DNA from 3 places in the Arthrobacter sp. 754 genome. Region 3 is predicted to be linked to each of the others. Evidence: predicted binding sites of a transcription regulator. Region 3 holds the regulator's gene; each other region holds the start of a gene.
What was found. The regulator LexA, encoded in region 3, represses DNA repair genes until DNA is damaged. The targets are predictions, from matches to a motif close to TCGAACANNTGTTCGA.
Positions count from the first base shown of each region.

Region 1: the regulator LexA is predicted to act here: its motif matches at 3,965-3,980, upstream of ABIA70_RS18035 (shikimate dehydrogenase).
Region 2: the regulator LexA is predicted to act here: its motif matches at 5,919-5,934, upstream of ruvA (Holliday junction branch migration protein RuvA).

Region 1 covers NZ_JBEPSC010000006.1:279,168-288,924, reverse strand. The annotation lists gene pcaG (protocatechuate 3,4-dioxygenase subunit alpha) at 1-107, opposite strand, end outside; gene pcaH (protocatechuate 3,4-dioxygenase subunit beta) at 123-995, opposite strand; gene ABIA70_RS18040 (bifunctional sugar phosphate isomerase/epimerase/4-hydroxyphenylpyruvate dioxygenase family protein) at 1,053-3,002, opposite strand; gene ABIA70_RS18035 (shikimate dehydrogenase) at 3,002-3,883, opposite strand; gene ABIA70_RS18030 (IclR family transcriptional regulator) at 4,100-4,975, opposite strand; gene ABIA70_RS18025 (MFS transporter) at 5,209-6,528, shown strand; gene ABIA70_RS18020 (HNH endonuclease signature motif containing protein) at 6,979-8,565, shown strand; gene ABIA70_RS18015 (ATP-dependent DNA ligase) at 8,696-9,757, opposite strand, start outside.
Region 2 covers NZ_JBEPSC010000001.1:39,167-48,923, reverse strand. The annotation lists gene ABIA70_RS00235 (CapA family protein) at 1-264, shown strand, start outside; gene ABIA70_RS00230 (ferredoxin reductase family protein) at 268-1,638, shown strand; gene ABIA70_RS00225 (type 1 glutamine amidotransferase) at 1,653-2,414, opposite strand; gene ABIA70_RS00220 (Mur ligase family protein) at 2,411-3,703, opposite strand; gene pdxT (pyridoxal 5'-phosphate synthase glutaminase subunit PdxT) at 3,795-4,505, shown strand; gene ABIA70_RS00210 (YebC/PmpR family DNA-binding transcriptional regulator) at 4,509-5,267, shown strand; gene ruvC (crossover junction endodeoxyribonuclease RuvC) at 5,303-5,881, shown strand; gene ruvA (Holliday junction branch migration protein RuvA) at 5,982-6,626, shown strand; gene ruvB (Holliday junction branch migration DNA helicase RuvB) at 6,619-7,707, shown strand; gene yajC (preprotein translocase subunit YajC) at 7,891-8,286, shown strand; gene secD (protein translocase subunit SecD) at 8,399-9,757, shown strand, end outside.
Region 3 covers NZ_JBEPSC010000002.1:827,849-837,605, forward strand. The annotation lists gene ABIA70_RS09230 (ATP-dependent DNA helicase) at 1-1,214, shown strand, start outside; gene lexA (transcriptional repressor LexA) at 1,337-2,083, opposite strand; gene ABIA70_RS09240 (LysM peptidoglycan-binding domain-containing protein) at 2,394-2,792, shown strand; gene ABIA70_RS09245 (histidinol-phosphate transaminase) at 2,877-3,995, shown strand; gene hisB (imidazoleglycerol-phosphate dehydratase HisB) at 4,056-4,679, shown strand; gene hisH (imidazole glycerol phosphate synthase subunit HisH) at 4,676-5,410, shown strand; gene ABIA70_RS09260 (CG2302 family histidine operon protein) at 5,411-5,569, shown strand; gene priA (bifunctional 1-(5-phosphoribosyl)-5-((5-phosphoribosylamino)methylideneamino)imidazole-4-carboxamide isomerase/phosphoribosylanthranilate isomerase PriA) at 5,629-6,375, shown strand; gene ABIA70_RS09270 (SseB family protein) at 6,384-7,280, shown strand; gene ABIA70_RS09275 (MFS transporter) at 7,333-8,667, shown strand; gene ABIA70_RS09280 (DUF1844 domain-containing protein) at 8,827-9,213, opposite strand; gene infC (translation initiation factor IF-3) at 9,598-9,757, shown strand, end outside.

The sequences.
Region 1 (9,757 bases), on a different contig from region 3:
GTTCCCGGGGCCAGCAGTTCACGGTCCTTTGCGTACGGCAGGGCGTAGCCGAAGAACGGGCCAACGGTCTGGCCGGGCGTGGGGGTGAGCTTGGTCTGGTTACTCATGTGCCTGTCCTCTGCCTATTCGCTCTGGTCGCCTGCAGTACCAAGGGCTTCGTTCTCGGTCCAGGTCCGTTTGGGACCGGTCAGGATGATGTCCCAGTTGTAGCCGAGCGCCCACTCCGGCTGGGTGAGGTCGTGGTTGTAGTCCGCTACGAGCCGGTCCCGGGCATCCTGGTCCACGATGGTCTGGTAGATCGGATCCAGCGGGAAGAGCTGGTCACCGGGGAAGTACATCTGGGTGATGATGCGCTGGGTGAATTCGGTCCCGAACAGGGAGAAGTGGATGTGCGCCGGGCGCCACGCGTTCAGGTGGTTCTTCCAGGGGTAGGCGCCGGGCTTGATGGTGGTGAACCGGTAGGAGCCGTCGGGGCCGGTGATGCAGCGGCCGACGCCGGTGAAGTTGGGGTCCAGCGGGGCCGGGTGCTGGTCGCGCTTGTGGATGTAGCGGCCGGCAGCGTTGGCCTGCCAGATCTCCACCAACTGGCCCGCGACGGGCCGGCCGTCGCCGTCGAGCACACGCCCGGCAACAATGATCCGCTCGCCCTGCGGCTCGCCGTTGTGCTGGATAGTCAGGTCCGCTTCCAGGGCGTGCACGTCCTGGTGGCCGAACGCCGGCGAGTACAGCTCGATGGTCTCGGGGTCGGCGTGGTGCAGGTCCTTGGTGGGGTGCCGCAGGATGCTGCTGCGGTACGGCGGGTAGTCCAGGCGCGGCTGGATTTCCGCCGGGGCGCCGCCCTTCAGTGCCTGGGCGTAAGCCTCCCCGATGGCGTTGATCTCGGCGCTGAGATCCTGCTGGGTCTTCACGGCTGCGTCAAGGGGGGCGTGCCCGGCCTTCGGTTCAGCAGCGGATACAAACTCGTCCGTCTCAAGCTCGCCATTGGTTTCTGGCAACACGGCTGGCTCCTTTCTCGTTTCGGTTCGTTGGTGCGGGCAGTGCTCTTGGACGGGTCAGGGTAAGAGCATGGGGCTGCGTTGCTGCAGGTGGTCGTACTGCACCGCGTGCCGCACGGGCGCGTTGGGGGCGCCGTAGCCGTCGTAGGCCCCGCGGCGTTCCACCATCTCGAAGAACACGCTGCCCACGGTGGCGGTGTAGAAGTGCAGGAACTCGCCGTCGGCGTCGCGATCGTAGAGGAGGTTCAGCTCCTGCAGCGTGGCCAGGAAGTCCGGGGCCAGTCCGAAGCGGGCGTCCAGGTCCTCGTAGTAGTTGGCCGGAATCTGCAGGAACTCCAGGCCGCGGGCCTTGCAGTCCCAGGCGGTGGCCACCAGGTCGTCCACGGCAAAGGCGATGTGTTCCTGGTACGTCCTGCGCGCACCCGTCCCGGTGGCTGACCCCGCTCCGGACGCGCCGTCCTGCTGCATCAGCGGGGCGAGGTTCAGCACCAGCCGCACCGAGCGGTCCGCCGTGAGCATCACCTGCGAGCGGACCAGGCCGGTGGGGCTGGGCACCTCGGCGAAGGGCTGCGGCTCGAGGGCCAGGGCGCTGGTGTAGAACAGGACGGCTTCGTCAAAGTGCTGCCAGGGCTGGGCCAGGTTGACGTGGTCAATCACGGCGGTGGCGCCGGCTGCCGGCACCTCGAGGCCTTCGCCAAACTCCCTTGTCCAGGCCGCGGTGCCGTCGGGGCTGCCCTGGCACAGGAAGATCTCCGTGGAATCCGGGGCCGCGAAGCCCTGGAAAATCTCCTCGTTGGCCTGGCTCTTCCGCGGGACCGCCGGGGCCTTCAGCTGCTGGGCCCGGGCTGCGGCAATCACGGGAGACTCGACGTCGAACCCCAAAGCGGCGATGGCCGGCTCGGCATGCGTGGCAGCCTGCTCGTTGATGATCACCCGCGCGTGCCCCATGGTCCAGAGCTGCACATCCTTGGTGCGGTGCCGGCCGTTGAACTCGAAACCCAGCTGTCCCAGGACCGTCTCCAGGACCTTGGAATCAGCGGCCCTGACCTCGGCGAAGTTGTACCCCGCCGGCTCGGCAACCTGCGGCAGTGTGGCCAGTTCCATGGGATAACGACGGCGGGCGGAGGCCTTGGGGCCGGCGGCACCGTTGCCCGCGGCACCGGCGGCTGCCAGAGCCGGGGCGTTCGCGTCCAGCCACTTGGCGCTCTGCTCCTCCAGCCAGATGAGCGAGCGCATGGCATCAACGGCCGTGCGCTCCACGTCCGACTGGCGGAAGACGTCGTTGAAGATCTCAAGGGACACCGGGCCGCTGTAGCCGGCCCGGACCACGTGGCCCATGAACTTGGCCAGCTCGAACTGGCCCTCGCCCGGGAACACCCGGTAATGCCGGCTCCAGGACAGCACATCCATGGAGAGTTTGGGCGCATCGGCAACCTGGACGAAGAAGATCTTCTCCGGGTTGAAGGCCTCGATGGGGGCGGTGTCCCAGTTGCGGGAAAGGATGTGGAACGAATCCAGGCACGTGCCCAGGTTGGGGTGGTCCACGGCCTCCACCAGCTTGTGGGCGTGCTCGTAGTCGCTGACGTACTTGCCCCAGGCGAGGGCCTCGTAGGCAACCTTGACGCCGTGGTCCCCCGCTAGGGTTGCCAGGCGGCCCAGCTGTTCGGCACGGAGGTCGTCGCTGTCGATGCTGGCCGTTGCCACGTTGGAGCAGACCAGGATGGTGTCCATGCCGAGCCGCGCCATGAGCTTGAATTTGGCTTCGGCCCTGCGGAGATTGGCGGCGAGGAGGTCCTCTTCCACACTGTCGAAGTCGCGGAAGGGCTGGTAGAGGTCAAGGGTCAGGCCAAGGTCTGCGGCCAACTTCCGGACGTCCTCGGGCGCGAGCGGGGAGGTGACCAGGTCCTGCTCGAAGATTTCTATGCCGTCGAAGCCTGCTATGGCGCACGCCTGCATCTTCTCCTTCAGCGTGCCGGAGAGGCAGACTGTGGCGATTCCGGTGCGCATCAGGCAGCCACCTCTTCAGCGGCCACGAGCTCCAGGAAGTGGCCGCGCATGCGGTCCGCATCTGCCGTCAGCCCCGTGAAGATCCGGAAAGCATCGGCAGCCTGCCCTACGGCCATCCGTCCGCCGTCCAGGACATCGCAGCCCTTCGCGCGGGCGCCGAGCACCAGTTCGGTCTCGATGGGGCGGTAGACAATGTCGGCCACCCAGTGCCGGGGTTCGAGCAGCTCAAGGTCCAGCGGGGCGCCGGGGTGGGCGGCCATGCCTACCGGGGTGCAGTGCACCAGACCGTCGGCCAGCGGCATCAACTGCGGCAGCTCCGCCGTCGTACGCGCCGTCACGGTACTGCCGGGGAAGAAGCCGGCCAGTTCCTCAGCTCGTGCCGCGGCACGGGCGGGGTCGACGTCCACCAGATCCAGTTCCCGCACCCCGGCGGTCAGCAGGGCGTAGGCGACGGCGGAACCGGCACCGCCCGCACCCAGCTGGACCACCCGGTTAAGCTTCGCTCCGGGGAGCCCGGAGGCAAGGGCGGAAGCGAAGCCGGAAAAGTCCGTGTTGTGGCCGATGAAGCGGCCGTCCTCGATGACCACGGTGTTCACGGCGCCCAGCTTGAGGGCGTCCGGGGAAATCTCATCCAGGTGCGCCAGGACCAGCTGCTTGCAGGGGTGGGTGATGTTCAGGCCGTTGAAGCCGAGGCTGCGGGCGCTTTTGAGCAGGTCGCCCACGGCCTCCCCCGGAAGGCCGAGCTCCAGCAGGTCGATGGGGCGGTAGAGATAGCGCAGGCCCTGCACATCAGCTTCGCGTTCGTGCATGGGCGGGGTGAGTGACGGCATCACGCCATCGCCGACCAGTCCCACGAGGTAGGACTCAGTTCGATTGCTCATCCGGGCAGCTCCTTTGATACGGCACCTGGCGGGCGGCGGCGCACTGGGCGGACGCGGCGGGCTGGGTGATAGGGATTACAGTACAACACTTGTTCACTTCTTGCACTCTTGTTCGACCTGCGAACAAAGTACGACGGCGACACCCGGTGGGGAGCGCCGGTTACGCCCAGCAGCGGCTGCTTTGGCAGCCTTGCCGGCGCCGCGGCAGCTGGGCGCTCACCGCTGCGGGAGGCGGGCCGCCAGCTCGGCGGCAGCCTCCTGCAGCAAGGGGACGTGCGCAAGCAACGCCTCCATGCTGAGCCGGAAGACCGGCACGGCAGTAGCCAGCGAGGCGAAGGCGTGCCCCTGGGAATTGAGCAGCGGCACGGCCACGGCACGCATCCCGTTCTCGTTTTCCTCATCCATGACGGCGTAGCCCTGGCGGCGCACCTTTTCCATTTCCGCCCGGAAGGCTGCGCGGTCGGTAATGGTGTGCTCGGTCAGCGGTTCAAGTTCCAGCCCGTCGATCAGGCTCTCGCGCTCCGCATCTTCGGCGAAGGCCACCAGGGCCTTGCCCACCGCAGTGGCATGCAAGGCACCCAGGTGTCCAGGATCGCTGGTGACCCGGAAGGTCTGTGGTCCATCCACCTTGTTAACGGTGAGGTGGTGGTGACCGTCGCGGACGCTGAGGATAGTGGCCTCGCCCGTCTGTTCGGTGACGCGCCGCAGGACCGGCATCGCGGTGCCGGCGAACCCGTGATGGTTGGAGACCCGCTGGCCCAGTTGGAAGATCCGGAGGCCGAGGTGGTAGCGGCGGCCGTCCGGTTCGTAGTCCACAAATCCGTCCCGCGTCAGGGACCCCAGCAGGCGGTAGGTGGTGCTGAAGGGAAGCTCGGCGCGGCGCGAGATCTCCGCTGCGCTGGCTCCGCGGGGCTCATCCCCGAGGAGAACCAGGAGCCCCAGCGCCTTGCCCACCATGTCAGTACGGTCGGCCTTCGCAGCGTTCACCCCGGCCTTTACCCCGGCAGTCTTGATCTTTGCCCCGGCGTCGGCGGAAGCTTCATTCATGTCAGCAATGACGTCATCGGCCGCTGTGGTTTGGTTCACACTCATGCTTCGATGTTGCCACATCGTGGAAGTAATTTCTAGATGGTGATTATTTTCTTGACAAGTGACCATCATCACGGTCATCATTGCTGTATCGCACAAGTAGCTTCCACCATGTGGCTACTGGTCCGGGTCTTTCACTGGACTCCCAGCCGCACCGCGCCCCGCCTTACCCCGGCAGCTGCGGCTGCGAACCCCCCGATCCATCCGCGACAATGTCGTCACATCTAAGGAACTTCATGAGCCAGACACTTCCGTCCGCCGGGCAGGGCACAGTTGCCCCGGCCGGGACGCCTAAGAAAGCAGCCCTCGCCAGCTTCCTGGGCAGCGCCGTCGAATACTACGACTTCTTCATCTTCGGTTCAGCAGCAGCCCTGATCTTCCCCACAGTCTTCTTCCCGGACTCGGGGGCCAACGCGGCGGTCATGTCCTTCGCCACCTTCGGATTTGCCTACGTGGCCCGGCCCGTCGGCGCCGTTATCCTGGGACACTTCGGTGACCGGGTGGGACGCCGGAAAGTCCTGATGTTCACCCTGCTCCTCATGGGTGCCTCGACCTTCCTGATCGGCTGCCTCCCCGACTTCAACACGGTGGGCTGGTGGGCTCCGGCCCTCCTGGTACTGGCACGGCTTTGCCAGGGCCTTTCCGCCGCAGGTGAGCAGGCCGGCGCCTCGTCCATGACGCTGGAACACGCACCGGACAACCGCCGCTCCTTCTTCACCTCCTGGACCCTCACCGGCACCCAGGGCGGCCAGATCCTCGCCGCCCTCGTCTTCATCCCCGTCCTGGCCCTCCCGGACGAAATCAAGTACGGCATCGGCTGGCGCATCCCGTTCTGGCTCAGCGCCGTCGTCGTGATCGTTGCGTTCTTCATCCGCCGCACCCTGCACGAACCGCCGGCCTTCGAGGAAGCCCAGAAGACCGCCCAGATCTCCAAGCTCCCCGTCGCCGACCTGCTCAAGGGCCACTGGCGCGATGTCCTCCGCGTTATTGCCTGCGCATTCATCGCCGCAGTGTCCACCGTGTTCGGCACCCTCGCCATCAGCTACGCCAAGACCGTCGCCGGCGTTGACGGCACCACCACGCTCTGGCTCGTTGTCGGCGCCAACCTGGTGGCCCTCGGCACCCAGCCGCTGTTCGGCATGCTGGCCGACAAGATCGGCCGTAAGCCGGTCTTCATCTACGGCGCCGTGGCCAGCGCCATCCTCACCCCCGTGTTCCTGCTGAGCCTGGAGTCGGGCAGCGTGCCGCTGATGTTCCTCGCGGCGATCGGCTTCTTCTCCTTCGGCTATGCAGCCTCGAACGCGGTCTGGCCGTCCTTCTACGCCGAGATGTTCAGCACCAAGGTCCGGTTCTCCGGCCTGGCGATCGGCACCCAGCTCGGCTTCCTGATGGCAGGGTTCGCCCCGGCCATCGTGGCAGCCATGGGCGGCATCAAGCCCGGCGGCTGGGTCCAGATCAGCATCTTCACCGCCGTCATCTGCGGTGTGGCAGCCATCTCCGCCCTCACCGCCAAGGAAACCTTCAAGGTCCCCACGAAGCAGCTCGGCCTCAAGTAGGCCCTGCGGGAACCGGCAGCCCGGACGTTTCCGTACGTTCCTGCCCAGTTGCTTTACCGGAAAGCCCGGCGTGTCCACGGACGCGCCGGGCTTTTCCGCGGTTTCCGCCGGTTCGGGCGGGACCAAAGGGCAGGCGCGCTCGGCAGGAATGTGCGGTTGGCCGCCGCTCCGCAGGGAAAGGAGAGACGCCCGGGAAAGTAGAACAGTACGACGGCGTACGGTCCGCAAGTGCCTATCGTTCGACCTTTTAACCGTCCCTGGCTATTCTCACTGCGCCTCGCGCTTTCGCATATCCGCGCTCTTGCACCCGACGCCTCGCCCTTGCACTTGCCCCTTTCTACCCTCCATGTGCACCAGGGCCGGTTGCTCTGAATCGCGGAGCCCGGCCTTCCGGGCCCGGCCGCCATCCGCCCAGACGTTATTGTCAGACCCACCTGTGATGATGAATTCATGGGAACAAGCGCGGTGGTGGTGGAGGCTTTAGCGGCAATCAACGCCGGCTACGCTGTGCTTGCTTCCGTGGTAACCGAGACCCGCGCAGCGCCGGCTGCCGGGACGGATTCCGGCTCTGATTCCGGTGCTGATCCGGCGGCCTGCCTGGCCGAAGACTGCTTGGAGATCCTCGCCGGGCTGGCCGGATCAGAGCCGCGGATGGCCGCCGTGAAGGCCCTCGCCGCCGCCAAATACGCGGGAACAGCAGCGTTGATCGCCGGTCCCTGCACTGCCCCCGGAGACGCCGCAGGCCAGGAAATGACGGTCCGGGCAGAAATCGGCTGCGTCCTGACCATCGGCGACCGCGCCGCCGGTGCCCTCTTGGGCCAGGCCCAGATGCTCACCACTACCCTGCCGCTGACCCTTGCAGCACTCCAGGCAGGCATCATCTCCTGGCAGCACGCCCGGGTCATGATCGAGGAAGCAGCCACCCTCGACCCCCAAGGTGCCGCCGGACTGGAAGCACACTTCCTGAACCCCGGCCCGGACGCCCCGGACCCCGCCGCCCCGGATCCTGCCCGGACCTGTACTGCAGGGCAAATGCCCGCATTCCGGTTCCGGCACAAGGCCCGGACCTGGCGCGAACGCCACCACACCGACAGCATCGAGGAACGCCACGCCAAAAGCGTCCAGGACCGCAGGGTCGAATACACCCCGGACCAGGACGGGATGGCCTGGCTCTCCGCCCACCTCCCCGCCCACCAGACCGCAGCGATCTGGAACCGCACCACCGCCATCGCCCGCGGACTCCAGGGACCCGACGAATCCCGCACCCTCACCCAACTCCGCGCCGACACCTTCGCCGCCGCCCTCCTGAACACCGGAACCCCATTCGCCACCGGGAACCAGCCCGGCAACGGGGAAGAGCCCTGCAACGGGAAAGACCGCAGCGCCAGCGGCGGCGGCGGAGCGGTGAACCCGGGCAGGGTCCCCACCCCGCGGGCCCAGGTACTGGTCACCGTGCCGTTGCTCGCCCTGCTCGGCGCCACCGACGAACCCGCAATGCTCGACGGCTACGGACCGATCCCGGCCTCCATGGCCCGGGAACTGGTCGCCAACGGTGCCGAATCCTTCTACCGGGTCCTCGTTGACCCCCGCGACGGGGCACCCCTGGAGATAGGCCGGACCAGCTACCGGCTCACCAAAGCCATGAAACACGCACTTCACCTCCGGGACGGCAAATGCACCTTCCCCGGCTGCAATAACCAGTCCCTGGACAACGACACCGACCACCTCACCGCATGGCAACACGGTGGAGCCACCGGCATCAGCAACCTCGCCCAGCTCTGCCCCAAACACCATCAGCTCAAACACGGCAGCGGCTGGACACCCACCGCCGCCGCCAAAAACCAACCACCCGGCTGGACCTCACCCACCGGCAGGCACTACAAAGCCGAACCCCACGACTGGGAGCCACCCCACCGGCCCCAACAACCCGAAGCCCAACAAAAACACGGTCCAAGTCCCGGCCATCCCGACTTCATCCATGTCGGCCTCTCCCTCGGAGAAGGCGGCATCGAGCGGTTCCTCCACGCCGCCAGCTGAAGGATCACTCACGCGCCAGGGAGTCCGTCCCGGGGTGTCCGGGCCTGTTAGCCGCGGCGGCTGGCCGGACCGCATACTCTGGCCGGCCAGCCTACGCTTGCCTACGGTTGGCCGCTCTTACCCCCCCGGCCTACGGCTGCCCGGTCTGGAGCACGGAAGCCAGATCGAAGTTCACAGGTTCCTCGAGCTGTTCGTAGGTGCAGGATTCCGGGTCGCGGTCCGGCCGCCAGCGGTTGAACTGGGCTGTATGGCGGAATCTCTCGCCCTCCATGTGGTCGTACCTGACCTCCACCACCAGCTCGGGCCGCAGCGGCACAAAGGACAGGTCCTTACCGGCGCTCCAACGGCTGCCTTCGGCGTTCCGGGGCGTCCGTTCACCTTCCTCCTGCTTCGCCCATGCCCAGGGATGTTCGTCGAAGTCGGTGACCAGCGGCTGAAGCTGCTCGAACAGTTCCTGCCGGCGCTTCATCGGGAAGGCGCCGATCACGCCCACGCTGGCCAGGGCGCCGTCGTCCTTGTACAACCCGAGCAGCAGCGAACCGATCGCGTCCGGACCGCTCTTGTGCACCCGGTAGCCGGCCACTACGCAATCGGCAGTGCGTTCGTGCTTGATCTTGAACATGACGCGCTTGTCCGGCTGGTAGCTGCCGCCCACGGGCTTGGCCACGATCCCGTCCAGGCCCGCCCCCTCGAACTGCTGGAACCACTGTTCCGCCAGTGCCTTGTCCCGGGTCGCGGCCGTGAGGTGGACCGGTGCCTTGGTGCCGGCGAGTGCCTCCTCCAATGCGGCGCGGCGCTCTGCGAAGGGCCGGCCGGTGTAGTCGTCGTCGCCCAGGGCCAGCAGGTCGAAAGCCACGAATTTTGCCGGGGTCTGCTCCGCCAGCATCTTGACCCTGCTGGCGGCCGGGTGGATGCGCTGCTGGAGGGCGTCGAAATCCAGCCGGTCCCCGGAGGCACCCACCAGGACAATTTCGCCGTCCACCACACAGCGCGGCGGCAGGTTCTCCTTCAGGGCTTCCACGAGCTCAGGAAAATACCGGGTCATGGGTTTCTCGTTCCGGCTGCCGATTTCAACCTCATCACCGTCGCGGAAAATGATGGACCGGAAGCCGTCCCACTTTGGTTCGTAGCTCAGGTCGCCCTCCGGCACACCGCTGACGGATTTTGCGAGCATGGGCGAAACGGGAGGCAT
Region 2 (9,757 bases), on a different contig from region 3:
GTGAACAACGAAGGACTGCTGGTGCGCGCACAGTTCAGCCAGGACGCAGCAGGCAAGTGGTCGGCGTCGGACCTTGCGTGGGCACCCTCGGTAATTGTCCGCGATCCCTACCGCTGGTGCTCCGTAGCGTCGGACGCACCCCAAGGTGTCTGCGCCACCCCCGAGGCGGACGCCGCCACGCGCCTGAGGACGTCCACGGTGGTGGCGTCCATGGGCGCCCCCGCTGCAGGAGCCCATGAACTGCTGATCACGAAGGAGCCCTGAGCCGTGTCCGGCACACATTCGGCGACCCGCCGGAGGCGTTCCGCAATCCTCGGCGTGCCCGTCCGGCTGACCGGGCCGCTGGCCATCGGATTCCTCGTTGTCGCCTACCTGTCGCTGTGGCTCGTGGCACGCCCTGAAGGCGAACCCTTTATGCGCCACCTCGGTCAGCTGTTCGGCGGGGAATCGGTCCTGCTGATGTCCATCGCGCTTGTTCTGATCAGCACCCTTCCGCACGTCGAGCTCGGCTTTGGCGGGATAGATTACGCGGCCATCTGGCACCGCCGCCTCGCCATCGCAGGGACGGTGCTTTTGCTGCCCCATGTGGAACTGGCGTCCAACCCGCAGGCCACTGCCCTCGGCAAGGCCCTGGCAGTGCCCGGAGCTGTGGGGCTGGCAGCCTTGATCGCCTGGGCCATCCTGCCGCGCTGGCGCACCATGCTGCCGCATGCTGTCCACGGCGTGGTACTCCGGGCCCGCGAAACGTGGCCGGTGAAGCTGGTCACGCGTTTCCTGGGCGGCTATGAACGGTGGCGCGGCTTCCACCGTTTGACGGGCCTGTTCGTCGCGGCAGGCTTCTTCCACGGGCTCCTGGACGCCACGGCTTTTGAATCGACGCCGGTGTTGCGCTGGAGCTACGTGGTGATAGGCGGCGTCGGACTGGGGTTCTATGCCTACCGTGAACTGGTGGCGCGCCATTTCCTCCCGCATCACGACTACCAGGTGGACGAAGTACGCACGGTGGCGCCCGGACTCGTCGATGTGCACCTCAAACCCCTGGGGAGGCCCCTTAAGTTCAAACCAGGCCAGTTCGCCATGATCTACCTGGAGACGCAGGATGGCTGGCAGCGGCATCCGTTCTCGATTTCCGGGGCGCCTGCGGACCAAGGCATCCGTATCACGGTCAAGGCGCTGGGAGACCATACAACGAAACTTCCGGAGGTGGTCCAGGCGGGAATGCCCGCCGTGGTCAGCGGGCCTTACGGCAGGTTTGACCGCCTCACAGGGACCGCGCGACAGATCTGGATCGCCGGTGGTGTCGGCATCACGCCGTTCCTGAGCTGGCTTCGGTCCCTCGACGGAGAGCTGAACGAGGACGTCGACCTCTTTGTCACTTCTTCCGGGCGTTCACCGTTTGCCGACGAGGTCCAGGCCATTGCCAAAGCCCACCCGCGCCTTACGGTCCATCTGATAGACACCACAACGGACGGCCGCCTGACCCCGCAGCACGTGCTGGCGGCCGTTAAGGCAGATCCGGGCGGGCTGTCGGTCTTCATGGGCGGTCCCGACCCCATGCTCAAAGAGTTCCGGCGGGCATTCCGCGCCGCCGGCGTCCGCCCTGCCAACATCCACCGGGAATACTTCCACTGGCGCTGACCCAGGGACGGACCTCAGCGTGGACGGCGGGCGGCGTGTTCGCGGGCCAGGGCGGCGTAGTGGTCGTCCGGGGCGCCCGGGTCAAAGGTTCCGAACTTCCGTTCCGCGGCAGTCCGGATCAGGAAGTCCGCGATAGCCGGGTTCTTGGGGAGCAATGACCCGTGCAGGTAACTGGCCACCACATTCTTGTAGCGCGCCCCCTCATTGCCGTCCTTGCTGTTGTTGCCTGTTCCCTTGGCCACCGTTCCCAGCGGGCGCACGCCGCTTCCCAGGGTCGTCTGCCCGCTGTGGTTCTCATACCCGAGCACCTCGCCGAACTCCGGCGTCGAAACTTTGACGTTGCCGATCAGGCGTTCGTCAGTGCCGTGGGTCTCGACGTCGAGGATGCCGATGCCCGGAATGACGGTCCCGAGACGGGTCTTGAAGAAGCGTCCGAACAGCTGGTAGAGGCCGCAGATGACCAGCATCGGAGCACCATCCTCAGCCAGTTCCGTGAGGGTGCCGGCGCGGCGCTGAAGATCCTCCTGGATGATCAGCTGGCCGCTGTCCTGGCCGCCGCCGCCGACGATGATGTCAACGTCCGCCGGGAAGTCGTCGCCCGGGTTGTACTCCAGGAGTTCGGGCGTGTAGCCGTGCCACTGGACCCGCCGCTTCAGCACCAGCGCGTTGCCCCAGTCGCCGTAGATGTTCATGTCACGGGGGTAGAGCTGCAGGATCCGGATGATGCCCTTGCCTGCGGATTTGTCCACCGGAGCGGCCTGTGGTTCCTGGGTCATGAGACCACCTCGACTGTGGTGATTTTGGACAGCTCCCGGCGGATGGCCAGCATGGCTGTGTACGTGCAGAAGACCCGCTTCGGTTTCCCTTTGGCTTCGCGGATAAAAGCGGCCAGGGCAGGCGCGATGTCCGGTTCGACGGCGCCGATGGCCACGTTGTCGTACTGCAGTCGGAGCGCCATGTCGTAAGCGCGGGACCCTGTCAGCTGGTCCACACCGCCCTCCCGGAGGGAGTCGAATTCCACGTCCCAGAGCCAGGACATGTCGCGGCCGTCGGCGTAATTGTCGTTAATGGCGATCATGGTGGCGTAGCCGCCGGCGGAAAAGGACTTGAGCCCCAGCCTGAAGCCGCTGGGATTCTTGACCAGCACGAGATCCAGTGGCTGGCCGTCCACGGTCAGGCTTTCGCCGCGGCCGAACGCGGGTTCAACCTGCGACAGCGCGGTGAGCAGGGTGCTGTGGTTGGCAGTCACGGCACCTGAGCCGCAGATGCTGCGGGCGAGGGAAAGCGCGGCGGCGGCGTTGAAAATGTTGTAGACACCGCGCAGTTTCATCCCGGTGGTGACCGTGACGCCGTCGTACTCAAAATCAGCGGTGTCCGGTCCCACTTTGCGGAGGACGACGTCGGCGGAGGGCTTCTCCGGGAGGGCTGCGGGAAGGGGGCTTCCGGGCGCTGCCCGCATGTCGTCGTCGTTGGGGAACGTGCTCAACAGGGAATCGTCCAGGCCGAAGTACCGGACTTCCTGCCCGGTCAGTGTCTCGGCAATGCGGGCAACCCGCGGATCTTCCCGGTTGAGGACCACGGTCCCGGTGGTTTTGGCCGCGATGTGCTGCAGGAGCTGGGCGGTCTTGTCGATCTCGCCGAAACGGTCGAGCTGATCCCGCAGGACGTTGAGCAGGAGGCAGTACCGGGGCGGGACGCGGTTCACGAAGTGCACGGCATGTGCCTCATCGAGCTCCAGGACGGCAACGTCTGCCTGCAGGCGGCCGCGCCAGTCCACCTCGCCCAGCAGCGCCGCGGCCACACCGCGGGTGAAATTGCTGCCCGTGCGGTTGGTGAAGACCTTCAGGCCCTGGCTCTCCAGGAGCTCCACCACCATCTTGGTGGTGGTGGTTTTTCCATTGGTTCCGCTGACCACGGCAACACCATGGGGGAGGGTGGAGAGTGTCCGCTGCATGAAGCCGGGATCGATTTTTTCGACCACCAGACCGGGCAGGGCGGACCCGCCACCCCTAAGCCGGGACACCCGGCGGACCAGCTTGCCGAGCGGAACACTGATGTAAAGCATGCTCTGTAATATATCCCAGCAACGGCATGGACCCCTGACGGGGATGGCCCTCCGCACCTGGCCGGGGCGGTCCGGCCATTATGCTGAATGGATGACAAACCCCCTCTCCGCCGCTTCCGCACGCGTGGGCGCAGGCCTGCGGATCGGCGTCCTGGCCCTCCAGGGCGACTTCCGCGAGCACCTCCGGGCTGTTGAAGCAGCCGGTGCCGCCGGCGTCGGAATCCGCAGGCCCGAGGAGCTGGAAGGCCTCGACGGCCTGATCATTCCGGGCGGCGAATCCACTGCCATCGACAAGCTGGCCCGCGCCTTCGACCTTGCCGGCCCGTTAACGGAGACCATCCGCGGCGGCCTCCCCACCTATGGTTCCTGCGCCGGCATGATCCTCCTCGCTGACCAAATCGCCGACCCGGCAACGGACCTTTCCGGAAAACCCCAGCAGACCTTCGGCGGCCTGGACATCACCGTGCGGCGCAACGCGTTCGGGCGCCAGCGGGAATCATTCGAAACAGATCTCGACTTCAAAGGCCTCGATTTCAGCGCCACCGCCTCCGGCGTCGCCCCCGTTCATGCCGTGTTTATCCGCGGCCCGTGGGTGGAACGGGTTGGCCCAGGCGTCGAGATCCTGGCCCAGGTTGAACCGGCGGATCCCGTCCACGCGTCCCACGCGGCAAGCCTGCCGGGGACGGCTAGAATTGTTGCAGTGCGTTCGGGCCACCTGTTGGCCACCTCCTTCCACCCGGAAGTGACTGGGGAGAAACGCGTACATGAACTTTTTATCCGCATGATCAGAGGAGAAGCGTAAAGCATGTCAGGCCACTCCAAATGGGCAACGACCAAGCACAAGAAGGCCATCCTCGATAGCCGCCGCGCCAAGTCGTTCGCCAAGCTGATCAAGAACATCGAAGTCGCCGCACGCATGGGCGGCCCGGACCTCCAGGGCAACCCGGGGCTCGAACTCGCCGTCACCAAGGCCAAGAAGACTTCCGTCCCGGCGGACAACATCGACCGCGCCATCAAGCGCGGTGCGGGCCTGACCGGTGAAGTGGTGGATTACACCGAGATCATGTACGAATGCCGTGGCCCACAGGGTTCCGCGCTGCTGATCGAGTGCCTGACGGACAACAAGAACCGTGCGGCCTCCGAAGTCCGCCTCGCCATCTCCCGCAACGGCGGCACCATCGCCGACCCCGGTTCCGTCAGCTACCTGTTCAGCCGCAAGGGCGTGGTGTCCCTGCCCAAGAAGGACCTCACCGAGGACGACGTCCTGATGGCCGTCCTGGATGCCGGCGCCGAAGAGGTCAAGGACAACGGGGATACCTTCGAGATCCACTCGGAGCCCACCGACCTCCAAGCCGTCCGCGATGCCCTCAAAGAGGCCGGCATCGAGTACGACACTGACGAAGCCGAATTCGTTCCGTCGATGCAGGTGCCGCTGGACCTGGAAGCCGCCAAGAAGTTCATGAAGCTTGTTGACGCCCTGGAGGACCTCGACGACGTCCAGAACGTCTACAGCAACGCGGACCTCAGCGACGAAGTCCAGGCCGCCCTGGAAGAATCCGAATGACCTTCCGCCTTGCGGCGTAGGACGGTCGGCTTCCGGTGACGCTGCGCGTACTCGGGGTTGACCCGGGCCTCACCCGCTGCGGCATCGGAGTGGTCGACGTCGAACGGAACCGCCGGGCCACGATGGTGGCCTTCGGGGTGGTGGGCACTTCGCCGGAGGATTCCCTGGATCAGCGGCTCCTGGTGATTGCCCTGGCCATCGACGAGTGGCTGGACCGCCACGAGCCCCACGTCCTCGCCGTCGAGCGTGTCTTCTCACAACTGAATGTCAGCACGGTCATGGGGGTGGCGCAGGCGTCCGGCGTGGTGATTGCGGCGGCTGCCCGGCGCGGGATCCCGGTGGCGCTGCACACGCCGTCGGAAGTCAAGGCCGCCGTCACCGGCAGCGGCACCTCGAACAAGGACGCCGTGACCAAGCTGGTCACCAAGATCCTCCGGCTGGACGCCCCGCCCCGTCCGGCCGACGCGGCCGACGCCCTTGCCCTGGCCATCACCCACGCCTGGCGCGCGGGCAGCGGGGCGGCGGTGGCAACTACGGGTCCCGGCAGCCTCTCGCTGACGCCGGCCCAGCGGGCCTGGGCCGACGCCGAGGCCAAAGCGCGCCGCGCACGGTGAACGTCCCGCTGTGCCGCCGCAGAACTTGTTAGGGTATTCGTAGATATGTTCGGATAGCCGGTCTTGCCCACGAGCCCGGCGGTACCCCAGGAGCACGGCCTTGATCAGTTTCCTTCGCGGAACAGTAGCCCACGTTGGTCTTTCCAGTGCAGTGATCGACCTCAACGGCGCGGGCATGAGCGTCAACGCCACGCCGCAGACCCTGAGCAAGCTTCGAACGGGGGAGGAAGGCAAACTTTTCACTTCCCTGATCGTCCGCGAGGATTCCCTCACCTTGTTCGGATTTGCTTCCGACGACGAACGTGAAGTCTTCGATGTCCTGCTCAGTGTCAGCGGCGTGGGTCCCCGCCTGGCGCTTGCTGTGCTGGCGGTCCACGAGCCGGAGTCCATCCGGGTGGCCGCGCACACCGGCGACAGCAAGACCTTCACCAAGGTTCCCGGCATCGGACCCAAGGTGGGCGCCAGGATCGTGCTGGAACTTGCCGGCAAGCTGGTGCCGCACGGAACCACCGGTGCGCCGGCGGTGGCTACGCCGGCGGAGGCAGCCTGGAAACCACAGGTGGTGGCTGCCATGACCAGCCTGGGCTGGTCCGAGAAGGACGCCACGGCCAGCATCGACAAAGCCCTGGCGGATGACCCCGAGGTTTCCTTCCGCGGCAATGTCGCGGAGATCCTGCGGACCACACTCCGCTGGCTGGGCCAGGATGGCGCGCGGGCCGGAAACCGGGTAGGCAGCCGTGGCTGAGCCGTCTGTGGTAGCGGCGGTGGAGGAACCGGAAGACCGTGCCATTGAGGCCGCCCTCCGGCCCAAGAACCTGGACGACTTCGTGGGTCAGCACCGCGTCCGGAAGCAGCTCTCCCTGGTCCTTCAGGCTTCGCGCATGCGCGGCCGCAGTGCTGACCATGTGCTTTTTTCAGGCCCGCCCGGGCTAGGCAAAACCACGCTCGCCATGATTGTTGCGTCTGAAATGAACGCGCCCCTGCGGATCAGCAGCGGCCCGGCGATTCAGCACGCAGGTGACCTCGCCGCCATCCTGTCCTCGCTTTCTGAAGGCGAGGTCCTGTTCCTCGACGAAATCCACCGCATGTCGCGGCCCGCCGAGGAAATGCTGTACATGGCGATGGAAGATTTCCGCGTGGACATCGTGGTGGGCAAGGGCGCCGGTGCCACCGCCATTCCGCTGGAGCTTCCGCCTTTCACCCTGGTGGGCGCCACCACCCGGGCGGGACTGCTGCCCGGGCCGCTGCGGGACAGGTTCGGCTTTACGGGTCACCTTGAGTTCTACAGCGTGGCTGAGCTCGAACTGGTGCTCCGGCGGTCAGCCGGACTGCTGGACCTGAAGGTCAACTCTGCGGGCTTCAGCGAAATCGCCGGCCGCTCGCGCGGTACGCCCCGTATTGCCAACCGGCTCCTCCGGCGCGTCCGTGACTGGGCCCTGGTGCACGGGATCGAGCAGATTGATGCGCGCACCGCGTCCGCCGCCCTGGACATGTACGAAGTGGACAAGCGTGGCCTGGACCGTCTGGACCGCGCAGTGCTCGAGGCGCTGATCACCAAGTTCGGCGGCGGGCCCGTGGGACTCTCAACCCTCGCCATTGCAGTGGGGGAGGAGACCGAAACAGTGGAAACGGTGGCCGAACCGTTCCTGGTGCGCGAAGGCCTCCTGGGCAGGACACCCCGGGGCCGCATCGCGATGGCGCCGGCCTGGACCCATCTGGGCTATGCCGTTCCGGCCGGAGTTTTCGCCCAGGAACCGCTTGATCTGTTCGAATCCGGCGCGGAAAGTGCTGAGCCCTCCGCCGCATGGGCGCCGAACAGCCAATAAGACTGTCCTTTCAGCTTTTCCCTTTAGACTGGTATGACACCCGGCACGTTCGGGTCTTTGTTCCCGCCGGCGGCTCTGACCAGCCGATGCCTGCCAGGCACGATTTTTCTGCAACGTGGAACGAAGCGGACGCAGCCAACCCTCGATACGCCAGTACAGAACGGAATCTTTCCTGTGGATCCAATGAACATCGTCTTGTTCGCAATGCTCGGAATCTTCATCTTCATGATGTTCCGCCGGAACAAGAAGACGAAAGAACAGCAGGTACAGCTGCAGTCCCAGTTCGCTCCCGGTGTTGAGGTCATGACCACCTTCGGACTCTTCGGCCGGATCGTCTCCATGGACGAAGCCGAAAACAAGGTTGTCCTCGAGCTGTCTCCCGGCAACCTGGCTACGGTGCACCGCCAGGCAGTGACCAAGATCGTGGAGCCTGCCGTAGTGGCTGAGGATGAGCCTACGGTTGTCCCCGACGACGCTTCCTCATTGACTGCACACGACTCGGGCACTGCTGCGGCATCCGCCGAGACGCCGGACGAGACCCTCAAACGCCTTAACGACGAGGGCAAGAAGGACAGCTAGTCCGCGCCGAACGGCACGCGCTTAGAACACCTCTACGGCTTTGGGGGTTACCGCCGGGGGAGCATCAGCTCCCTTCCGGTGGTTCTTCCGTAAATAAGAGAAAGATCTTTCAATGGCTCGAACTGGCCCCAAGAAACCAGGCCTCAGGGTACTGGTGTGGCTCGGCGTAATCCTCGCCGTGCTGACCGCCGTCCTGGCGGGCGGCACCGTTGCCGGGCAGGCAAGCTGGGCACCCAAACTGGCGCTTGACCTTGAGGGCGGCACCCAGATGATCCTGGCGCCCAAGGTTGAGGGCGGTTCTGACATTAACGAAGAGCAGCTCAACCAGGCCGTGGCCATCATCCGCCAGCGGGTTGACGGCTCAGGTGTGGCTGAAGCGGAAATCAGCACCCAGTCCGGCCGCAACGTCGTGGTCAGTCTTCCCGGTACGCCTTCCACCGCGACCAGGGCACTGATCCAGGCTTCCGCGGACATGAACTTCCGCCCGGTCATCCTGAACGGGTCCGGGGCGGCTGTACCGGCTGAGTCCCTCACCCCTGAGGACCAGCTGCCGAAGCCCACCGCGGAACCTGCCAACAGCAGCGACACCAACTGGATCACGCCCGAGCTCTACCGCCAGTTCGAGACCCTTGACTGCGACAACCCGTCCCAGGACAAGCAGGAACGTTCAGACCCCGCGAAGCCGCTGGTCACCTGCGAGCCTGCGACGGCGACGACGCCGGCACTGAAGTACATCCTGGGCCCCGTTGAGGTCAAGGGCAGCAACATCGTCACGTCCTCCTTCCAGCTGCAGCAGGGATCCCAGGGCGCCGTCACGAACCAGTGGGCAGTCAACATCCAGTTCGACGAGGAAGGCACGGCCAAGTTCAAGGACGTCACCCAACGCCTGAACCAGTTCTACGCAGCCGCCGGCGGTGAAGCCGGGAACGATCCGAAGGCGCAGTTTGCCATTGTCCTGGACGACCAGGTCATTTCCGCGCCGCGCTCCCTGGCAGTCATCACCGACGGCCGGCCGCAGATCACCGGTAACTTCACCGAGCAGACCGCCAAGGCCCTGTCCGACCAGCTCCGGTTCGGCGCACTTCCCATCAGCTTCGAGATCCAGAGCGAACAGCAGATTTCGGCCACCCTCGGTGGCGAACAGCTGCGCATGGGCCTCCTGGCCGGCGTCATCGGCCTGTTGCTGGTGGTTGTGTATTCGCTCTTCCAGTACCGCGCCCTGGGGTTTGTCACCATTGCGTCCCTGGTGGTGGCAGGTGCGCTGACCTATCTCGCCATCGCCATCCTCGGATGGACCGAAAATTATCGTCTTTCCCTTGCCGGCGTGGCAGGCCTCATCGTGGCTATCGGCCAGACCGCCGACTCGTTCATTGTCTACTTTGAACGGATCCGCGACGAACTGCGCGAGGGCCGTGGGCTGGTATCGGCTGTCGAAAACGGCTGGAAGCGTGCCAAGCGAACGGTGCTTGCC
Region 3 (9,757 bases):
TCTCCGTGGCAATGGTGCACGCTGCCGCCTCCGGCGCACGGAAGCACACCGCCATTACGGTCGATGCCCTCAACGCGGCTGCCGCAAACCTGGAGCTCGCCGTGGCCGGTGTGCCCAACGGGCTGCTCCCCAACGGCCTCAACGACGAACAACTGGACTGTGTGGACCAGTTGCGCGAAGCGTGCCGGGCGGCACTTTCCGATTCCAAGGGCGAAGGCAGCCAAACGGCCGACGGCGGGCGGCAGCTTGCCCGCTCACGGCTGATGCTCATCCTTGAACTGTGCGAACGGCTGATCGTAGCCCGCGAGAACCGCGAAGTGGTCTGGTTCTCCCGTGCCAGTACGTTCGATCCGCAGCAGGGCTACGGGCAGCCGGATGATACGGCGCCGGTCCTGATCAATATTGCACCGCTCAGCGTTGCGGGGAAGCTGCGTGAAGGGCTCTTTGCCGGCCACACCGTCGTGCTGACCTCAGCAACCCTCGCCATCGGTTCAGCCTTCGAACCGGCCGCCGGCGGGCTGGGGCTGGTAGGGGAGGGGGCGCCGAGCTGGACCGGTATCGATGTCGGTTCCCCGTTTGACTACCCCAGGCAGGGAATCCTCTACGTGGCCGGGCACCTGCCCAAACCCGGGCGCGGGGCAGCGCCCGAGGCCCTGGACGAACTCGAGGCGCTGATCCGGGCCTCCGGGGGCGGCGCGCTGTGTCTCTTTTCGTCCCGCCGCGCGGCCGAGGAGGCAGCCGAGGCCATGCGTCCGCGGCTGGGGCTCAGCATCCTGTGCCAGGGCGATTCAACGATGACTGCCCTGGTCAAGCAGTTCGCGGATGAGCCCGACACATGCCTGTTCGGGACCATGTCCCTGTGGCAGGGCGTTGACGTTCCGGGCGGATCGTGCCGCCTGGTGGTGATCGACCGTATTCCGTTCCCGCGGCCGGATGATCCCCTGATGACAGCCCGTTCACGTGCCGTGGCGCAGGCCGGCGGAAACGGGTTCATGGCCGTTTCGGCCACCCATGCCGCTATCCGCCTGGCCCAGGGGGCAGGACGGCTGATCCGTTCCACGGGCGACAAGGGGGTAGTGGCTGTCCTCGATCCGCGGCTTGCCACGGAGCGGTACGCCGGATTCCTGCGCGCCGCGCTTCCGCCGTTCTGGCCTACGACGGACCGCAAAACTGCTTTCGCAGCCTTGGAAAGGCTGGCGAAGGAGGGCTCCTGAGGCCTGGCCCGGATGAGCGTGAGCGGCTTCCAGGACCAACGACAACGCGGGGTCACCTAATGCCCCTTCGGGTCCTCCCGAGAGGCACTAAGTGACTCCGCGTTGCTTTTACGCCAAACGAACTACAGTGACCGCAGGACCGAGACAACCTTTCCCATGATGGTGGCGTGGTCCCCGAGGATGGGCTCGTACTGGGTGTTCTGGGGCAACAGCCAGGTGTGGCCATCGCGCTGGCGGAAGGTCTTCACGGTTGCTTCGTCGTCCAGGAGCGCCGCCACGATATCGCCATTGACGGCGTCGGCCTGCCGGCGGACCACCACCCAGTCGCCGTCGCAAATGGCGGCGTCCACCATGGAGTCGCCGGCCACCCGCAGCATGAACAGTTCCCCCTGGCCCACGAGCTGGCGCGGCAGGGGCATGACATCCTCCACCACCTGATCGGCAAGGATCGGCCCGCCGGCTGCGATCCGGCCGACGAGCGGCACCATTGCCGTGTCCATCGCGGTGGGAAGTTCCGTCACCGTCCCGCCGATATTGTGCATCAGCGCAGGTTTGCCCGACCCGCTCGGTTTCGTGGATCCGCCGTCCAGCGTGAGGGGCATCAGGACTTCCATCGCGCGGGGGCGCTTCGGATCCCGGCGGAGGTATCCCAGCTTTTCGAGCTGCGAGAGCTGGTGCGTGACGCTGGAAAGGCTGGCCAGCCCTACGGTGTCACCGATCTCCCGCATGGACGGAGGGTAACCGTTGTCATTGACCGAGCGCTGGATGGTTTCGAGAATCTTCTTTTGACGGGCAGTGAGCCCCTTCGGGGTCCTCTGGGGCTGGCGGCCCTGGGGGTTCGCCTTGCCCTCGGCGGCTGGTGCTGCCATGTTCGCCAATGCCTTTCGGTTGCCCGGGTGCTGTCCGGATTAATTGTCAGACCCTGCTGATCAACTACTGAGGTGGTTGTTCTTTGATCCAAACGTAGGCCAGCCACATTGCTTTTTCAAACATCTGTTCTAGCGAGTCTCGACAATGTTCGTTGATAAGTGCTAAAACTAGGGAAGCAAAGTTCGAATATGTGTTCTACTCGTCGCAGGCAGCGTTCGAAACCGGGGCAGTAGGCCCCGGGATCGGATATCGCAGGCGGACGCACAGGGCGCACCGGGCAGCACAGTATGGTCCAGGAGGGCTAATTTCATGTCAGCTACATCCGCTTCACACGACTCCCGTCCGCAGTTCGTTTCCGTCCAGCACCTCACGGCGGGTCCTGAGCGCACCAAGGCCCAGCCACTGCGTCTGACCAGGCGCGGCCGGATCGTCCTGATTGGCATCCCGCTGGTCATCCTGGCTGCGGTCCTGCTGTCGCTGGCAGGATTCCTTAATGCCCCGGCCAAGGCAGCGGATTCGGCAGCGGATCTCTCGGTAACTCCCACGGTGTCTGTCACGGTTCAGGCGGGCCAGTCACTCTGGGCCATCGCCGGCGCGGTAGCACCCGAGAGGGATCCCCGTGATGTCATCGCCGATATTGTTCAGCTGAACAACCTCCCGGCCGGCGGCGTGGTGCCGGGCCAGCAGCTCTTCGTGCCCGCCAAGTAGGCTTCGGGGCAGCCAAAAGGGTATGCGCAGCCCCTCCGGCCCGTCATATTTTTCGGGTGTCTTCGTCGGCACTAAACTGTTCAGGTGAATGACCAGTTAGAGCGTCTGAACCGACTTCCCCTCCGGACCAATCTCCGTGGACTGACACCGTACGGTGCCCCGCAACTGGATGTCCCCATCCTGCTGAACGTCAACGAGAACACCCATGGCGTCCCGGCGGACGTCCGCGCCGCAATCAGCGCGGCTGTTACCGAAGCGGCAGCAGGGCTCAACCGGTACCCGGACCGTGAATTCACCGAACTCCGCGAAGCGCTGGCCGAGTACCTTGGCCATGGCCTTGACGCCACCAACATCTGGGCAGCCAACGGGTCCAATGAGGTCCTGCAGCAGATACTCCAGGCTTTTGGCGGGCCCGGACGCACGGCTCTGGGATTCCCGCCCACGTATTCCATGTACCCCCTCCTGGCCAGTGGCACCGATACCGGGTACATCATCGGGCAGCGTGCAGGGGACTACGGGCTGAGCGCAGAATCGGCAGCACTGCAGGTCAAGGAGCTGCAGCCGAACATCGTGTTCCTTTGCTCGCCAAACAATCCCACGGGCACGGGTCTGGGACTGGATGTAGTCGAGGCGGTCTATGCCGCAGGCGAGGCCAGCCAGACCATTGTGATCGTTGACGAGGCGTACCACGAGTTCGCCCACGACGGGACGCCCAGCGCCCTGACCTTGCTTCCCGGAAGGGAGCGCCTCATTGTGTCACGCACCATGAGTAAGGCTTTTGCCCTCGCGGGTGCCCGCCTGGGCTACATGGCAGCGGCGCCCGAAGTGACGGACGCCCTGCGCCTGGTCCGGCTGCCGTACCACCTCTCCGCCATAACCCAGGCGACAGGCCTGGCGGCCCTCCGGCACCGGACCGCCCTCATGGCCGACGTCCAGGACATCAAGGCGCAGCGGGACCGCATCGTAACGGAACTGACCCGGATGGGCCTCAAGCCCGCAGCCTCGGATTCGAACTACGTCTTCTTCGGCGGGCTGGACAGGCCGCACGAGGTCTGGCAGGAGCTGCTGGATGCCGGGGTACTGGTCCGCGACGTCGGAATCCCCGGCCATCTGCGTGTCACGGCGGGAACTGAGACTGAGACCACAGCGTTCCTGACCTCGCTGGAAGCCATCCTGGCCAGCCAGTCCAGGCTCCCCGCCTAAACTTGAACTACCGGCGCCTCGGGTGCCGCACCTCTGACTTCCCTTAAAGGACATATCACCATGACTTCCACCGGATCGAATGCTGCCGCACGGACCGCACGCATGGAGCGCGCCACCAGTGAATCGTCAGTGCTCGTGGAGATCAACCTTGACGGCACCGGCGTCTCAGACATCGACACGTCAGTCCCTTTCTACGACCACATGCTGACGGCGCTGTGCAAGCACTCGCTGATAGACATGACAGTCAAGGCAACCGGTGACACCCACATCGATGTCCACCACACGGTGGAGGACGTCGCCATCACGTTCGGTGAGGTCCTGCGCACCGCCCTTGGCAACAAGGCGGGCATCCGCAGGTTCGGCGAGGCCACGGTTCCCCTCGACGAAGCACTCGCCCACGCCGTCGTCGACGTCTCGGGCCGCCCCTACCTGGTCCACGGCGGCGAGCCGGCAGGGCAGGAGTACCACCTGATCGGCGGCCACTTTACCGGTTCCTTGACCCGCCATGTCTTTGAAGCCATCACCTTGCACGCCGGCATCTGCCTGCACATGAACGTCATTGCCGGCCGGGACCCCCACCACATCGTCGAGGCCCAGTTCAAGGCTTTTGCCCGCGCACTGCGCGCTGCCGTGGAACCGGATCCCCGCGTGGAGGGCATTCCTTCCACCAAGGGCGCCCTGTGACCGGCCAGATCCTTCGGGACGGCGCCGTGATCGATCCGGCAACCGGCATGAAGCCCGTGTCGCCCGAAGGAAAGCCCACGGTCACGGTGCTCGACTACGGTTCCGGGAATGTCCGTTCAGCCGTGCGCGCCCTGGAGCGGGCCGGCGCCGAGGTGCTCCTGAGTTCCAAACCCGAAGACGTCCTCAATGCCGACGGGCTCGTTGTGCCCGGCGTTGGCGCCTTCGAGACCGTGATGCGCGAGCTCAAAGCCGTGGACGGCATTCGCCTGATCGGCCGGCGCGTGGCCGGGGGCCGCCCCGTCCTGGCGATTTGCGTCGGTCTGCAGGTGCTGTTCGAGGCCGGCGTCGAACACGGGACCGAAGCCGAAGGCATGGGGGAGTGGCCAGGGAAGGTGGAGCTGCTTCCCGCCGACGTGGTGCCGCACATGGGCTGGAACACGGTGGACGTCCCCGCCGGGTCCAAGCTGTTCGCAGGTGTGGAGGACGAGCGCTTTTACTTCGTGCACTCCTACGGCGTCCAGGAATGGGACTTCGACGTGATCCAGCCCCGGATGACCGCGCCGCTGGTGACCTGGTCCGAACACGGTGCCCGCTTCATCGCTGCTGTGGAAAACGGGCCGCTCTGCGCCACCCAGTTCCACCCGGAGAAGTCCGGGGACGCGGGGGCCAGGCTGCTGCGCAACTGGGTGGACGGCCTTCGCAAGCCGAAGCCCGCGGACGGCGCTGCCTAGATGTGGTCGATTGTCCTCATGGGCCTCGCCGGCCTCCTGGTGGGCGGCGCGCTGTCTTTCCGGCAGCAGCGTAAGCCGCTGTGGACCCAGGTCAGCTTCTACGCCCTTGCCGCAATGTCCTTGCTGGCTGCCTACCTGCTGACGCTGCCAGGCAACTGAACAACATGACGAACCACCTTTAGCCCCGCCCAGCAACACCAAACCGAAGAGGATTTGAGATGACCAGCGCAACCGATCTGCCGGTTCTTGAACTGCTGCCCGCCGTCGACGTCGTCAATGGCCAGGCCGTCCGGCTTGTCCAGGGGGAGGCCGGCAGCGAGACCAGCTACGGCACCCCGCTGGAGGCTGCACTGAACTGGCAGAAGCAGGGCGCGGAATGGGTTCACCTGGTGGACCTGGACGCTGCGTTCGGCCGTGGTTCCAACGCAGAACTGCTGCGGGAAGTAGTGGGCCGGCTGGACATCAAGGTGGAGCTCTCCGGCGGGCTCAGGGACGACGACTCGCTGGAAGCGGCCCTGGACCTCGGGGTGGCCAGGGTCAACCTTGGCACGGCGGCCCTGGAAAACCCCGACTGGACCCGGCGCGCCATCGAACGCTTCGGCGACAAAATCGCCGTCGGACTCGACGTCCGCGGAACTACCTTGGCAGGCCGCGGCTGGACCAAGGAGGGCGGGGACCTCTGGGAGGTCCTTGGCCGGCTTGAAGAGGCAGGCTGTGCCCGCTACGTCGTCACGGACGTCACCAAGGACGGCACGCTTCAGGGCCCGAACGTGGAACTGCTGCGCCGGATGGTGGAAAAGACGGGCAAGCCCGTCGTGGCGTCCGGCGGCATCTCCAGCCTGGACGACCTGAAGGTCCTTCGATCGCTAGTGCCGTTGGGGGTCGAGGGAGCAATCGTGGGCAAGGCCTTGTACGCCGGCGCGTTCACCCTGCCCGAAGCACTCGACGTCGCCGGACGCCGCTAGCCGGATCCGTGGACACCACGAGTAACGGACAGGCCCCCGGCGGCACACCGGCTCCACGCAACCTCCCCGGACACATTGCCGCCGCCCTGGCGGGCGCAGGCGGCCCCACGGACTCGGCAGGCCGGCCCTGGGAAGGGCGCAGCCTCGCCGGGGACGACGCGAAGATCCACAACTTCGAGGACGACGACGGCGCGGCCGACGCCGGATACCTCGCCGCCGTCGCGGCCCTGGTCGGGGGCACTGGCGACGAGGCCGCGGTGGTGGCGTCGCTGGCCACCAGCCGCGTCTTCATCCCCATCATCGCCCAGCTCGGAGCCGAGGCCGCCGGCGTTGACGGACTCACGGCCGACAAGCAGGCAGACATGGCCCTGGTGATGCTGAAGGCGGCCGACGGCAGGACTGCCATGCCCGCCTTTACTTCTGCCAGGGCGCTGGCGGCGTGGCATCCTGAGGCCCGTCCCGTGGCGGTTTATGCCGCCAGGGCTGCCCTTTCGGCCGTGTCTGAGCAGGCGGAACTCATGGTCCTTGATCCCGGCTCGGACATCACCCTGGTGGTCCGCCGGCCGGCCCTCTGGGCGCTGGCCCAGCAGCAGCCCTGGGTTCCGTCATACGCGGATGCCGCGTTGGCCGCCGAAATGACCGCGGCAACCGCAGCGTTCCCGGCGGTCCGCAGCATCTCGCTGCTCCCTGGTTCCGGGGTCGCAGCCGTAACGGGCACCGGAGCGGAGCTTGCCGGGGGAGGGGCCGGACCTGAGCTCCAGGTGGTGCTCTACCTTGCGGACGGGCTCGATGCCTCCGCTGTCCAGGAACTCGTGTCCGGCCTCCAACAGGAGTGGTCCCGGAATGTATTGTTTGGAGAGCGCGTTGACTCACTGGAAATCAAGTTGCGGCGCGCGTCGCAGTAGCTGACGGCAGGCACGGAGATCCCGGGCTGCCGCGGCAGACCAAAGGATTCTTGTGAACTTCGCTCTTTACCGGGAGCTGCTGGCCGTACCGCGCATCCGGCGCCTGCTTCTGGTGGGCATGATCGCCCGCATCCCGCACTCGGCGGCCGGTGTTCTCCTCACCCTGCACATAGTCCTCACCCTGGGCCAGGGGTACGCCGCGGCCGGCGCCGCTGCGGCGGTGATGACCATCGGCATTGCGCTGGGTGCCCCCTGGCGCGGCCGGCGGGTGGACACCGTGGGCCTGCGCAGGGCGCTGATCCCGTCGGTTGTGTCCGAAACCATCATCTGGTCTGTTGTGCCGCATGTGTCCTATGAGTGGCTGTTGCCGCTGGTGTTCGTGGGCGGACTGCTCACGCTGCCCATCTTCAGCGTGGTGAGGCAGTCCCTGGGTGTCCTTGCTGCCGGCAACCAGCGGCGCACCGCGTTCGCCCTCGATGCCATCACCACCGAAGTGGTCTTCATGATCGGTCCCGCGGCCGGAGCCGTTGCGGCAACGAGCGGCTTCACCGTCGCCGGACTCACTGTCGTGGGCGTATCCACTTCCCTGGCGGGGCTGTTCCTGATGTGGTTCAACCCGCCCACGCGCAGCGCTGTCGAGCCGCACGCCGGCGGGAAGGTGGCGGAGGCCGCGGACCAGCGCTACGCAGCCGAAGCTGCGCTCGTCGCAGCTGCCCCTTCCCACCTTCCGGAAGCGGTGGCAGAGGTGGTTCCGGCCGGGACGGGCCCCGCCACGACCGGGCGAGCGGGCCTGCGGGGCAAGGTAGTCCACAATTTCGCCTGGTTCACTGCCGCCGTCGCGGCTATATTTGCTGTCGCGGCAGGCGCCGGCATGGTTCTGAGCGGCAGCGATGTAGGGATCGTCGCCGCGTTGGAAACGGGCGGGCGGCAAAGCGAAATCGGGATTGTCTTCCTCTTCTGGTGTGCTGCATCAGTGGTGGGCGGTCTCCTTTACGGCGCCATGCATCGCCCCGTCTCGCCCCTCATCCTGCTGCTGGGGATGGCAGCCCTGACCATTCCGATGGGCTTCACGCAGGACACCTGGACGCTTGCGTTGGTGTCCGTCCTGCCGGGACTGCTGTGTGCCCCGGTCCTCTCCGCAGCCTCCGAGAAGGTTGCAGAGCTTGTGCCCGAGGAAAGGCGCGGCGAGGCCATGGGCTGGTACGGTTCCGCGCTGACCAGCGGTGTGGCGCTTGGCGCACCCCTGGCCGGAGTCTTTATCGACATCGTGGGCCCTGCCGGCGGATTTGCCGCCGTGGGAGCCGCCGGAGTGGTGCTGTCCCTGCTGGGCCTGCTGCTCCAGTACCGCCTACGCCGCCGTGCGGCGGCCGAACCGACAGGCACCTGAACCGACAGGCACCTGAACCGTGCGGATGCGGGCGTTTACCACCGCCTGACAGAACGGCACCCCTGACCAACGGCTGTCTTAGCGAACGACGGCGGCGGCGGCGGACCCTGTGGTCCGCCGCCGCCGTCGTACTTCTTGAGTAGTTTTTACAGGCGGCGCCTAGTTGACGGCGCCGGTGTATTTCTCGCCCGGGCCCTTGCCGGGGGCGTCCGGAATGATGGACTCTTCGCGGAAGGCAAGCTGGAGTGAACGCAGGCCATCGCGCAACGGACCGGCGTGCTGGGAGCCGATTTCGGGCGCCGCTGAGGTCACCAGGCCGGCCAGGGCCGTAATGAGCTTGCGGGCCTCGTCCAGGTCCTTGAGTTCCTCGGCGTTGTCCTCGGCGGCAAGGCCGAGCTTCACGGCGGCGGCGCTCATGAGGTGAACGGCTGCCGTGGTGATGACCTCGATCGCCGGAACCTCAGAGATGTCCCGGATTTGCCGGGACACGTCCTCCTTGGCATCGGCGGCCTCAAAAACGTGCGAATTACTGTCTGGAGTGCTCATACTGGTAAGCTTGTCACAGACCGACTGGATGTCGTTATTTTGCTGTGTTAGGTCCCTCCGGCGCCAAGCTGCGCTGAGCGGGATTTTTTCTGTAGAATGGCATGCAGTTTGCAAGCGGAGATCTCTCCCACCCGCGTCAGCCGTTTTCCAGGAAGAAATTCCGCCGGAAGCAAGGTTGCCGGGTACCTGGTCGGGCATTTCCTGCGGCGTTGCGCCGGGGGTAATGCGCACAGCCTCTTCGGAGGAGTGTGCATCCGATCTTCGAGGCCTTCGATTGCTCCGGCAATTGGGGGCCTTCTCTATTTGCCGGTGGAATACCACATCAATCACAGGAGCTTTAACATTAGCGAGCCAAGAATCAATGAGCGTATCCGCGTCCCCGAGGTGCGGCTGGTCGGCCCTGCAGGTGAACAGGTAGGAATCGTCCGTATTGATGATGCCCTGCGTTTGGCTGCCGAATCCGATCTTGATCTCGTTGAAGTTGCGCCGCAGGCCAAGCCTCCGGTGTGCAAGCTGATGGACTTCGGCAAGTACAAGTACGAGG